2 regions of the Sinomonas sp. RB5 genome follow, and region 1 is predicted to be linked to the other one. Evidence: riboswitches for the same ligand, from Rfam matches in the RefSeq annotation. Region 1 holds a riboswitch; the other holds the start of a gene.
The links. A riboswitch is a leader RNA that binds a small molecule or an ion and turns the genes downstream of it on or off. The one in region 1 is predicted to bind S-adenosylmethionine.

Region 1 (4,671 bases):
CCTCGGCATGCTTCGCGGCGAAGGCCTTGCCGCGGGCCGAGGCGCCGGCCTGGAAGAGCAGGGGGGTCCGCTGCGGGGAGGGTCCGACCAAGGCGGGGCCGGGCACCCGGTAGGCGTCGCCGTCGTGCGCGATCCCGCGGACCCCGGCGGGGTCCGCGAAGAGGTTCGCGGCGGCGTCGGCGACCAGCGCGCCGTCGTCCACCGAGCCCTCCCACAGCTTGTAGACCACGTCCATGAATTCCTCGGCGCGATCGTAGCGCTCATCGTGCGGCACCTGGGTGTCGAGGCCGAGGTTCCGCGCGGCCGACTCCTGGTAGGAGGTGACGATGTTCCACGCGAGCCGGCCGCCCGTGAGGTGGTCCAGCGTGCCGAACCGGCGGGCCAGGAGGTAGGGGTGGTCGTAGGTGACGGAGGCGGTGACGCCGAAGCCGAGCCGCTCGGTGGCCGCCGCGAGGGCGGACACGATCAGCAGCGGGTCGAGGGCCGGGTACTGGACCCCGCCGCGGACGGCCGCGTCGGCGCTGCCGCCGTAGACGTCGTACTGGCCGAGCACGTCCGCGAAGAAGATCCCGTGGAAGCCGCCGTCCTCGAGGGCCTTGGCGAGCCCGGTCCAGTAGCCCAGCTCCGCGAAGCGGTGGGCCTGCGAGTCGGGGTGTCGCCACAGGCCCGGCGACTGGTGCACCGGCACGAGCATCTCGAACGCGTTCAGCAGCAGGGGCTTGGTCACGGGGTTCCTTCCGGATTCGGGTTCCGTGGGCGGGGACTTGGGGGGGGCGGACGACGGCGGGCGGCGCCTCAGGCGCCCGCTCCGCCCTCCGCGGTGGCCGGCTGGGCGGCGCGGAGGCCGACCGGGTCCTTGGCGGCGAGGGCCGCCGCCGTGGTGAGGACGCCGAGCACGGCGAACCAGCCGCACACGAGCCACGGCGCCCCGCCCCCGGCCTGGAGCAGGGCCGCGGCGACGAGCGGGGTGACCGCCGCGGAGAGCACGGTGCCGACCTGGTAGCCGAACGAGACTCCCGAATAGCGCAGCTCGGTGGGGAACTGCTCGGCGAACCAAGCGGCCTGGGGGCCGTAGATCGCGTCATGGAGGATGTTCATCCCGACGAGGAGCACGAGCGGGAGGAAGGCCAGGCTTCCATGGTCGAGGAACCAGAAGAACGGCCAGATGAGCACCACCACGCCCACGGAGGCCGCGACGGCGATGCGCCGGCGCCCGATCCGGTCGGAGAGCCAGCCCCAGAACGGACCCGAGAGCAGCCCGATGGCGGAGACGATGAGGATCGCGGCCAGGCCCGAGGTGGTGTCGTGGCGGCGGTCCTTGAGGTACCCGAGGATGTACACGGTCATGAGCGTGTAGATGGCGGGCTGGACGAGCCGCATGCCGATGGTCACGAGGATTCCGCGCGGGTGCTCGCGCAGCACGCGCGCCACGGGCCGGGCCACGGTGCGCGCGGCATCCTTGACCGCCGTGAACTCCTCTGCGTCGGTCACGCCCAGGCGGATCCACAGGCCGATCAGGACGAGGACGCCGGAGAGGAGGAACGGCAGCCGCCACCCGAACGACTGGAACTGCTCAGGGGTGAGGAACCCCTGCGTGAGCGCGTACGCGCCGGTGGCCAGGAGCATGCCGGCCGCCGAGCCCACCTGCGTGAACGAGCCGAAGAGTCCGCGCCGGCCGGCCGGGGCGTGCTCGACGGAGAGCAGCGCGGAGCCGCCCCACTCGGCGCCGGCGGAGAGGCCCTGGATGAGCCGGAGTCCCACGAGTCCCACCACGGCGAGGATGCCGATGGAGGCATAGTTCGGCAGGACGCCGATGAGGGTGGAGGCGATGCCCATGGTCAGCAGGGAGGCCACGAGCAGGGCCTTGCGGCCGATCCGGTCCCCGAGGTGGCCGGAGATGACGCCGCCGAGGGGCCGCGCGATGAACCCGACCGCGTAGGTGGCGAACGAGGCCAGGACGCCCACGAGCGGGCTCGCGTCGGGGAAGAACTGCTTGTTGAACACGAGGGCCGAGGCCGTGCCGTAGAGGTAGAAGTCGTACCACTCGATGGTGGTGCCGACGAACGCCGAGGCGAGGATGCGGCGCTTGGCGCGCAGGGCGGTGCCGAGTCCCGGCTCGGTTCTCAGGAGGGTGGCCATACAGGTCCTCTTCGGGTCGCGGCGCGAGGCTCGCTCAGGCGCCATACTTACGGCGCCGGGGGCCCGCGCGCCGTCGAATCCTCACCTGGGGCACCCCACTACAGCCGGAGGGTTGCCGTCCGGCAAGCCAGGGCTTGATGCCGGAACTCTTGATTCTTCGCCCAGTCTGCCGGTGGGCGCCCCGCCTGACGAAACGCACCCGTCACGGAGGTTCACACTCGCCCCGCCCCGCCTCCTGAAGGTCAGCTCCTGAAGGTCACCTCCTGAAGGTCAGCTCCTGCGGGAGCGACCCGCTGGACCTGACTTCCAGGACGTGACTCTCAGGAGGTGACCTTCAGGAGGTGACTTCCAGACGGAGGGGGCTCAGTAGTCGGGGTTGCTCGGGATGATGAGCCCCGTCTCGTACCCGTACACGACCGCCTGCACCCGGTCGCGCAGGTGCAGCTTGGTCAGGATCCGGCGCACGTGGCTCTTCACGGTGGCCTCGGAGAGGAAGAACCGGTGCGCGATCTCCGCGTTGCTCAGGCCCTCGCAGATGGCCCGCAGGACCTCGAGCTCGCGCGGCGTCAGCTCCTTGAGCAGGGGGTCCGGGGCGGCGCCGCCGTTGCCCCGGGCGGGCGCGCCGGCGCTGCGGACGTAGGTCTCGAGGAGCCGCTGGGTCACGCGGGGACTCACGACGGCGTCCCCGCTGGCCACGAGCCGCACGGCCTGGACGAGTTCGGCGGGCGCCACATCCTTGAGCAGGAACGCCGAGGCGCCGGCCTGGAGGCCGGAGAACGCGTACTCGTCGAGATCGAAGGTGGTCAGGATGATGACCCGGGCAGGGCTGTGGGCGGCGGCGATGCGCCGTGTGGCCTCGATGCCGTCCATGACCGGCATCCGCACGTCCATGAGCACCACGTCGGGGCGCAGCGACTCGGTCAGCTTCACGGCCTCGGCGCCGTTGCCGGCCTCGCCGACCACCTCGATCCCGTCCTCGGACTCGAGGACGAGCCGGAAGCCCATCCGAAGCAGCGGCTGGTCGTCGACGAGCAGGAGCCTCAAGGGCCCCTCGCCGTGGTGGTGCTCCGTCTCGCTCATGCGTCCCCCTCCGCCCAGTGCTGCTCGTCCACCTGCAGCTCGGTCTCCACGACCCATCCTCCCCCGGCCCGCGGGCCCGCGCGGAGGGTGCCGCCGTAGAGGGCGGCCCGCTCACGCATCCCGGCGATGCCGCCGCCCGTCCCGAGGCGAGGCTGCGCGCCGTCGGCCGCCGCGCCGTCGTTCTCGATCCGGACCCGCACGGTGCTGCCCTCGCGTGCCAGCTCGACCTCGACGCGGGAGACCCCGCGCCCGTACCGGAGCGCGTTGGTCAGGGACTCCTGGACGATCCGGTAGACGGCGAGCTGGAAGGCGGGGTCCGCGGGCGGGGCGGCCCCGGTGAGTGTGAGGACGGCGGGCAGCCCCGCCGTCCGGAACCCGGCCACGAGCGACTGCAGGCTCTCGGTGCCGGGGGCGGGCGCGAGGCTCGCCTCCGATGCCGGCTCGCGGAGGACCCCGAGGACGCGGCGCATGTCCGCCAGGGCGGTGCGCCCGGTGCGGGACAGCTCGCCGAGGACCTCCTGGGCCCTGTCCGGGTCCTTCGCGGCGATCTTCGCGGCGCCGTCGCTGAGGGCGACCATGACCGTGAGCGAGTGCGCGACGACGTCGTGCATCTCCCGGGCGATCCGGTTGCGCTCCTGGACGGAGGCCAGCTCGGCCCTGCGCAGGGCCCAGGCCCGGATCTCGGCCTGGTGCTCGCGGGTGCCGCGGACCCAGGCTCCGAGCCCAGCGGCGAGGACGTCCATGAGCAGCACGGAGACCGCGGCGACCAGGCCCACGTAGCGGGCGTTCTCCGGGACGGCGGGTCCGCGGGGGCTGTAGACGAAGGCGTAGTACACGGAGGCCGGGACCGAGGCGAGCACGGATGCGCCGAAGGCGACGAGCGCCGGGGCGGAGACGGCCACGGCGTAGAGCGCGAAGAAGACCGCCGCGCTCATGACCGAGCTGTTCGGCGACTGGTAGAGCAGGGCGGCGTCGATCGCCACGGTCACCACCAGCACGGCCCACGGGGACCGGCGCCGCCCCAGCAGGGCCGCCTGCTGGACGGCCAGCAGGGCCAACCGCCACCAGTTGCCATGCAGGACGTACTCGGCGAAGAGCGGCCCCGCGAGGAACACGGCCGCGGCGACGACGATCCAGTCCATCGCCACGGGACGGTCGGCCAGGTACGCGCGGACGCGGCCCCGCCGTGGCGGGACCGCGAGGGCGAGCGCCTGCGCGCCGGGAGCGTGCACGGTCCTCCTACACGTCCCGCTGCTTGAGCGTGGTGAAGGCGGCGAAGAGGAGCACCACCACGTAGGCGGCGATGACCAGCGTGCCCTGCCACGGCTCGAGGAGCGAGGAGTCCAGGGGCTGGCTGGACCCTGCCTCGAGCATGGACTGGAACGCGTTGGTGGGGAGGTACTTGCGTGCCTCCTTGAAGAAGTCGTTCGGAATGAGCTGGAAGATGATCGG
Region 2 (4,671 bases), on a different contig from region 1:
TTCCTCGCTGCAGGGCCCCTCCTCGGCTCCGCGTTCGCCGCGTGGGGCTCGTTCGCCCGGTCGAAGGTGCGGGCGGCGCGGGTCTCGGCGATGGCGGTCGCGGGCGTCGCGCTGAGTGCGCTGCACGTGATCCTGCTGTTCGTGCGCTGATCCACCGTCGCGGCGGGTCAGTCGTCGCTGCGGGCCTCGCGCCGGCGGGCGCTGAGCAGCTCGACCTCCGGGCGGCCGGCGACGAGGCGTTCGACGGCGTCGAGCACCTCCACCGCGTGAGCCCTGTCCGCGCTGACGATGCCGACGCCGATGCGCGCGCGGCGGTGCAGGTCCATGTCCCCGACCTCGGCCGCCGAGACGTCGAACCGTCGGCGCAGCTCCGCGACGATCGGCCGGACCACTGAGCGTTTCTCCTTGAGGGAGTGCACATCGCCGAGGAGCAGGTCGAACTCGATCCAGGCAATCCACATGCGCCCATTCACTCACGGAGGGATGTCAGTACCTAGGCCCCGCGTCGGCTGAGAGGTGACCCCGGGTCTGTCGAGAGGTGACCCCGGGTCTGTCGAGAGGTGACCCCGCGTCGGCTGAGAGGTGACCCCGCGTCGGGGCGGGGAAGGGCGAGGGGGCGGGCGGGGACTCAGAGCGCGCCGAGGCGGGCCAGGCGGCGCCGGGCGGCGGCCTCGCTCGGCGCCATCGGGCCCAGCGCCCGGCCGATGACGGCGAGCGTCGCCTTCGCGGCCCCCGCCAGCGGCAGCGGCACGGGCCCGAGCCGCGGACGCGAGAGCCCCAGGAGCTCCAGATGCCGTGGCGGAAGCGTGTCGAGGACCGCGCCGAAGAGCAGCGCGTAGCCGGGCTTGAGGAGCGGGTCCAGCGGCGGGCGCCGGATGAAGGCGACCACCTCGTCGACGCGGGGGCCGCCGGAGAGCTGCCCCGCGGCGTCGTACGCCCGGATGCGCTCCGCGAGGTCAGCCTCGGTGCGGGGCGGGTCCGCGACGCCCATGAGCTCGCCGGCCGTGGCCCACTCGGCCACGTAGCGGTCGGCGCCGCCGGGAACCGGGCCGTGGAAGGCCTCGTAGCTGCGCAGGAACGCGTCGGTGAACGCGATGTGCACCCACTCGGCGAGGGCCGGATCGTTCGCGGAGTACTGCTCGTGCGCGCCGCCCGGCGAGACGTAGGTGCCGGTCACCGGCACGTGCACGCCGCGCACCCACGCGCAGGCCGCGCGGGCGGCCGCGGTGTCGCCGTAGGTGACCGTGAAGATCCAGCGGATGGTCCCGGCCAGGCGGCCGAGGGGGTCCGCGCGGTAGTTGGAGTGGTCCACCACCCCCGCCAGCACGCCGGGGTGGAGCGCCTGGGTGAGGAGCGCGCGGATTCCGGCGGCGATCGTGGACATGGAGCCGTGCACCGCCCAGACGGCGGAGTCGGGCGGGAAGAAGCCCGCGTCGTCGCCGCCCTCGAGGGCCGTCTCCCACGCGGGGATGGTCTCGGACTCGCCGGCGAACGTCAGGCGGAGCCGCTTCCGCAGCGGCCCGAGCATGTCAGGGGACACCCCTCCAGAGTACGTCGGGTCCAGAGTTACGTCGGGCGCACGGAGCATGCCGGGGCCCCCTCCGTTGAGGCGGAGCCGGGGCCCCGGCAGCGTGGCTGTGCGCCAGTAGGTCTACTTTGCCCAGTACACGTGGTTGGTGAGGGGGCGGAAGTCGTCCTGGCCCGAGATGCTGACAACCTCGCCGATCAGGATGACGTGGTCCCCCGCGTCCACCCGCTGCCAGAGGCGACACTCAACACGCGGGACGTCGGGGGCCACGACGGGCGAGCCCACCACGCCGGGCTCCCAGTCCAGCCCGGCGAACTTGTCCGTCCCCTTCGCCGCGAACCGCTGCACGAGGTCCCGCCGGGACTCGGAGAGGATGTGCACGGCGTAGTTGTCGGTGTTGATCCATGTCGCAAACGAGCTCGACGACTTGTCCACCGCCCACGAGACGAGCGCCGGATCCAGGCTGATCGACGTGAACGAATTGCTCACGAGGCCCGCGAGGGTGCCGCCGTCCGAGGTGGTGATGACGGCGATCCCCGTGGCCCAGCACCCCATGGCCCGGCGCAGGTCGGCACCGGTCACGAGGTCGAGCGGGGTGGCAGTCATGAGTCCTCCAGCGAAACGGCCGGACGCCCGCGGTTCCGGGCGCCGTACTTGCCGCGGATGGCCACCGCGGCCGGATCCTCATCTGGGGCACCCCACTACGGGAGAGGGTTGCCGCCCGGCCAGCCAGAGCTTCGCACCGGGACTCTTGATCCTGCCTTCCACCCTACGAAAAGCGTCTCCGAGGCGTCCACCGTCCAGCCGTGGCCTGGGACACAGAAGGTCACATTGAACTTTGTTACGCGACCCTGCACGCCTTTTTTGGCCGGTTTGCATCCGGCGCGCAACAGTGAGGTGACCATCCCGAGCGGCCGAGAGATCTGGCTCCGTGACGCCGCAGCAACCATGGCCCTCTGCACAGGACCACCCTCTGCGCAGAACCACAGGTGCTACCGCCAGAACCGATGGAGAGAGAGCCATGACGTCTGTCCTCGAACCCCCCACGACCGCCACCAGCCAGCTCGATCCCGAGCGGATCGCCTTCTGGGAGGACGCCGCGCGGCGCCTGACGTGGGCCGAGCCGTGGGACGCCGCCCACACGTGGATCCCCGCGGACCCCTCCACCGACACACCGCCCGTGATCCGCTGGTTCGAAGGTGGGCGCCTGAACGCGGCCGTGAACTGCGCCGACCGCCACGTCGCCGCCGGGCGCGGGGACAAGGTGGCCCTGCACTTCGAGGGCGAGCCGGGCGACCGCGTCACCGTCACGTACGCCGACCTGCAGCGCCGGGTCTCCCAGGCCGCGAACGCCCTGCTCGCGCTCGGGATCGGCCAGGGCGACCGCGTGGTGATCTACCTGCCCGTGCTGGTCGAGACCGTGGTCATCACGCTCGCATGCGCCCGGATCGGCGCGGTGCACTCGCTCGTGTTCGGCGGCTTCTCGGCCGAGGCGCTGCGCTTCCGCGTCGAGGACACGGGGGCCAAGCTGCTCGTCACCACGGACGGCCAGTACCGCCGCGGCAAGGCCGTGCCGGTGAAGGAGAACGCCGACGCCGCGGTGCGCGGCGGAGCGGCCGGCGGGGACAACGCCGTCGACCACGTCCTGGTGATCCGCCGGACGGGCTCGGAGATCGCGTGGACGCCGGGCCGCGACGTGTGGTGGCACGAGCTCGTCGACGCTCAGCCCGAGGTCCACGAGGCCGAGGCGTTCGAGGCCGAGACGCCGCTGTTCATCATGTACACCTCCGGCACCACGGGGAAGCCCAAGGGCCTGGTCCACACGACCGGCGGCTACCTCACCCAGGCGTCCTGGAGCCACGAGTACCTGTTCTCCCACCCCGACCCGGCACTGCGGGACGCGGACGTGCACTGGTGCACCGCGGACCTCGCCTGGGTCACGGCGCACACGTACGAGATCTACGGGCCGCTCTCCAACGGCGTCACGCAGGTGATCTTCGAGGGCACCCCGAACACGCCGCATCCGGGCCGGCACTTCGAGATCATCCAGCGCTACGGGGTGACGAGCTACTACACCGCGCCCACGCTCGTGCGCTCGCTCATGGGCTGGTTCCCGGAGGGAGTGCCCGCGGAGTACGACTTCTCCTCGGTCCGGGTGTGCGGCACCGTCGGGGAGGCCGTGAACCCGGAGGCGTGGCGGTGGCTTCGCTCGAACATCGGGCGCGGCGAGGTGCCGATGGTGGACACGTGGTGGCAGTCGGAGACCGGCGCGACCGTGCTCTCGCCGCGGCAGGCCGACGCTGCGTTCAAGCCCGGGTGTGCCACCAGGGCGCTGCCCGGGCTCGCCACGGCGATCGTGGACGACGACGGCGCCCGGGTCGCGCCGGGCGTGCAGGGGAACATCGTGGTCACCGCGACCGGCCCCGCGATGGCGCGGACGGTCTGGGGCAACCCGCAGCGCTACCTGGACTCCTACTGGCGCAAGTACGCCGAGCAGGGCTGGTTCCTCGCCGGCGACGGCGCGAAGTACGACGCCGACGGCGACACCTGGATCCTGGGCCGCACCGACGACGTCCTCAACATCTCCGGCCACCGGCTCTCCACGATCGAGATCGAGTCGGCCCTCGTCTCGCACCCGGCCGTGGTCGAAGCCGGCGTCTGCCCGGTGGCGGATGCGGTGACGGGGCACGCGGCGGCGGCCTTCGTCGTCGTGAACCCGGAGGCCGTCGCCGCGGTGGAGCGGCGCGGGGACCTCGCGGCGGAGCTCCGCGCGCATGTTGCGCGGGAGATCGGGCCGATCGCGAAACCGCGCGAGATCGTCGTGGTGCCGGACGTGCCCAAGACCCGCTCGGGCAAGATCATGCGCAGGCTCCTGACGCAGCTGTTCGAGGGCACGGCGCTGGGGGACACGACGAGCCTGCAGAACGAGCCGTGCATCGCGGAGATCGCGCAGGTCCTGGAAGCTCGTCGGATCTGACTCCTCAACCGGACGTAGCTGACTCCTGAACCACCTGCGTTGAGGAGTCACCTCCGCGCCGTTGAGGAGTCACCTCCGCTGCGTTGAGGAGTCACCTACGGCACCTCCAGGAGCCGCTCAGACCGCGGCGGCCTCGAGCTCGCCCGCGCGGACCTGGGCGAACGCC

Region 2: another riboswitch for S-adenosylmethionine. It lies ahead of ACVWWH_RS14895 (flavin reductase family protein); the one in region 1 lies ahead of ACVWWH_RS11515 (MFS transporter).

Annotation. Positions count from the first base shown of each region.
Region 1 covers NZ_JBSSGJ010000008.1:176,381-181,051, reverse strand. The annotation lists gene ACVWWH_RS11520 (LLM class flavin-dependent oxidoreductase) at 1-727, opposite strand, end outside; gene ACVWWH_RS11515 (MFS transporter) at 796-2,139, opposite strand; SAM riboswitch class IV at 2,178-2,294, opposite strand; gene ACVWWH_RS11510 (response regulator) at 2,503-3,219, opposite strand; gene ACVWWH_RS11505 (sensor histidine kinase) at 3,216-4,451, opposite strand; gene ACVWWH_RS11500 (ABC transporter permease) at 4,459-4,671, opposite strand, start outside.
Region 2 covers NZ_JBSSGJ010000013.1:82,515-87,185, forward strand. The annotation lists gene ACVWWH_RS14880 (hypothetical protein) at 1-150, shown strand, start outside; gene ACVWWH_RS14885 (DUF503 domain-containing protein) at 168-461, opposite strand; gene ACVWWH_RS14890 (oxygenase MpaB family protein) at 629-1,528, opposite strand; gene ACVWWH_RS14895 (flavin reductase family protein) at 1,652-2,134, opposite strand; SAM riboswitch class IV at 2,174-2,285, opposite strand; SAM riboswitch class I at 2,427-2,542, shown strand; gene acs (acetate--CoA ligase) at 2,550-4,505, shown strand; gene ACVWWH_RS14905 (NADPH-dependent FMN reductase) at 4,623-4,671, opposite strand, start outside.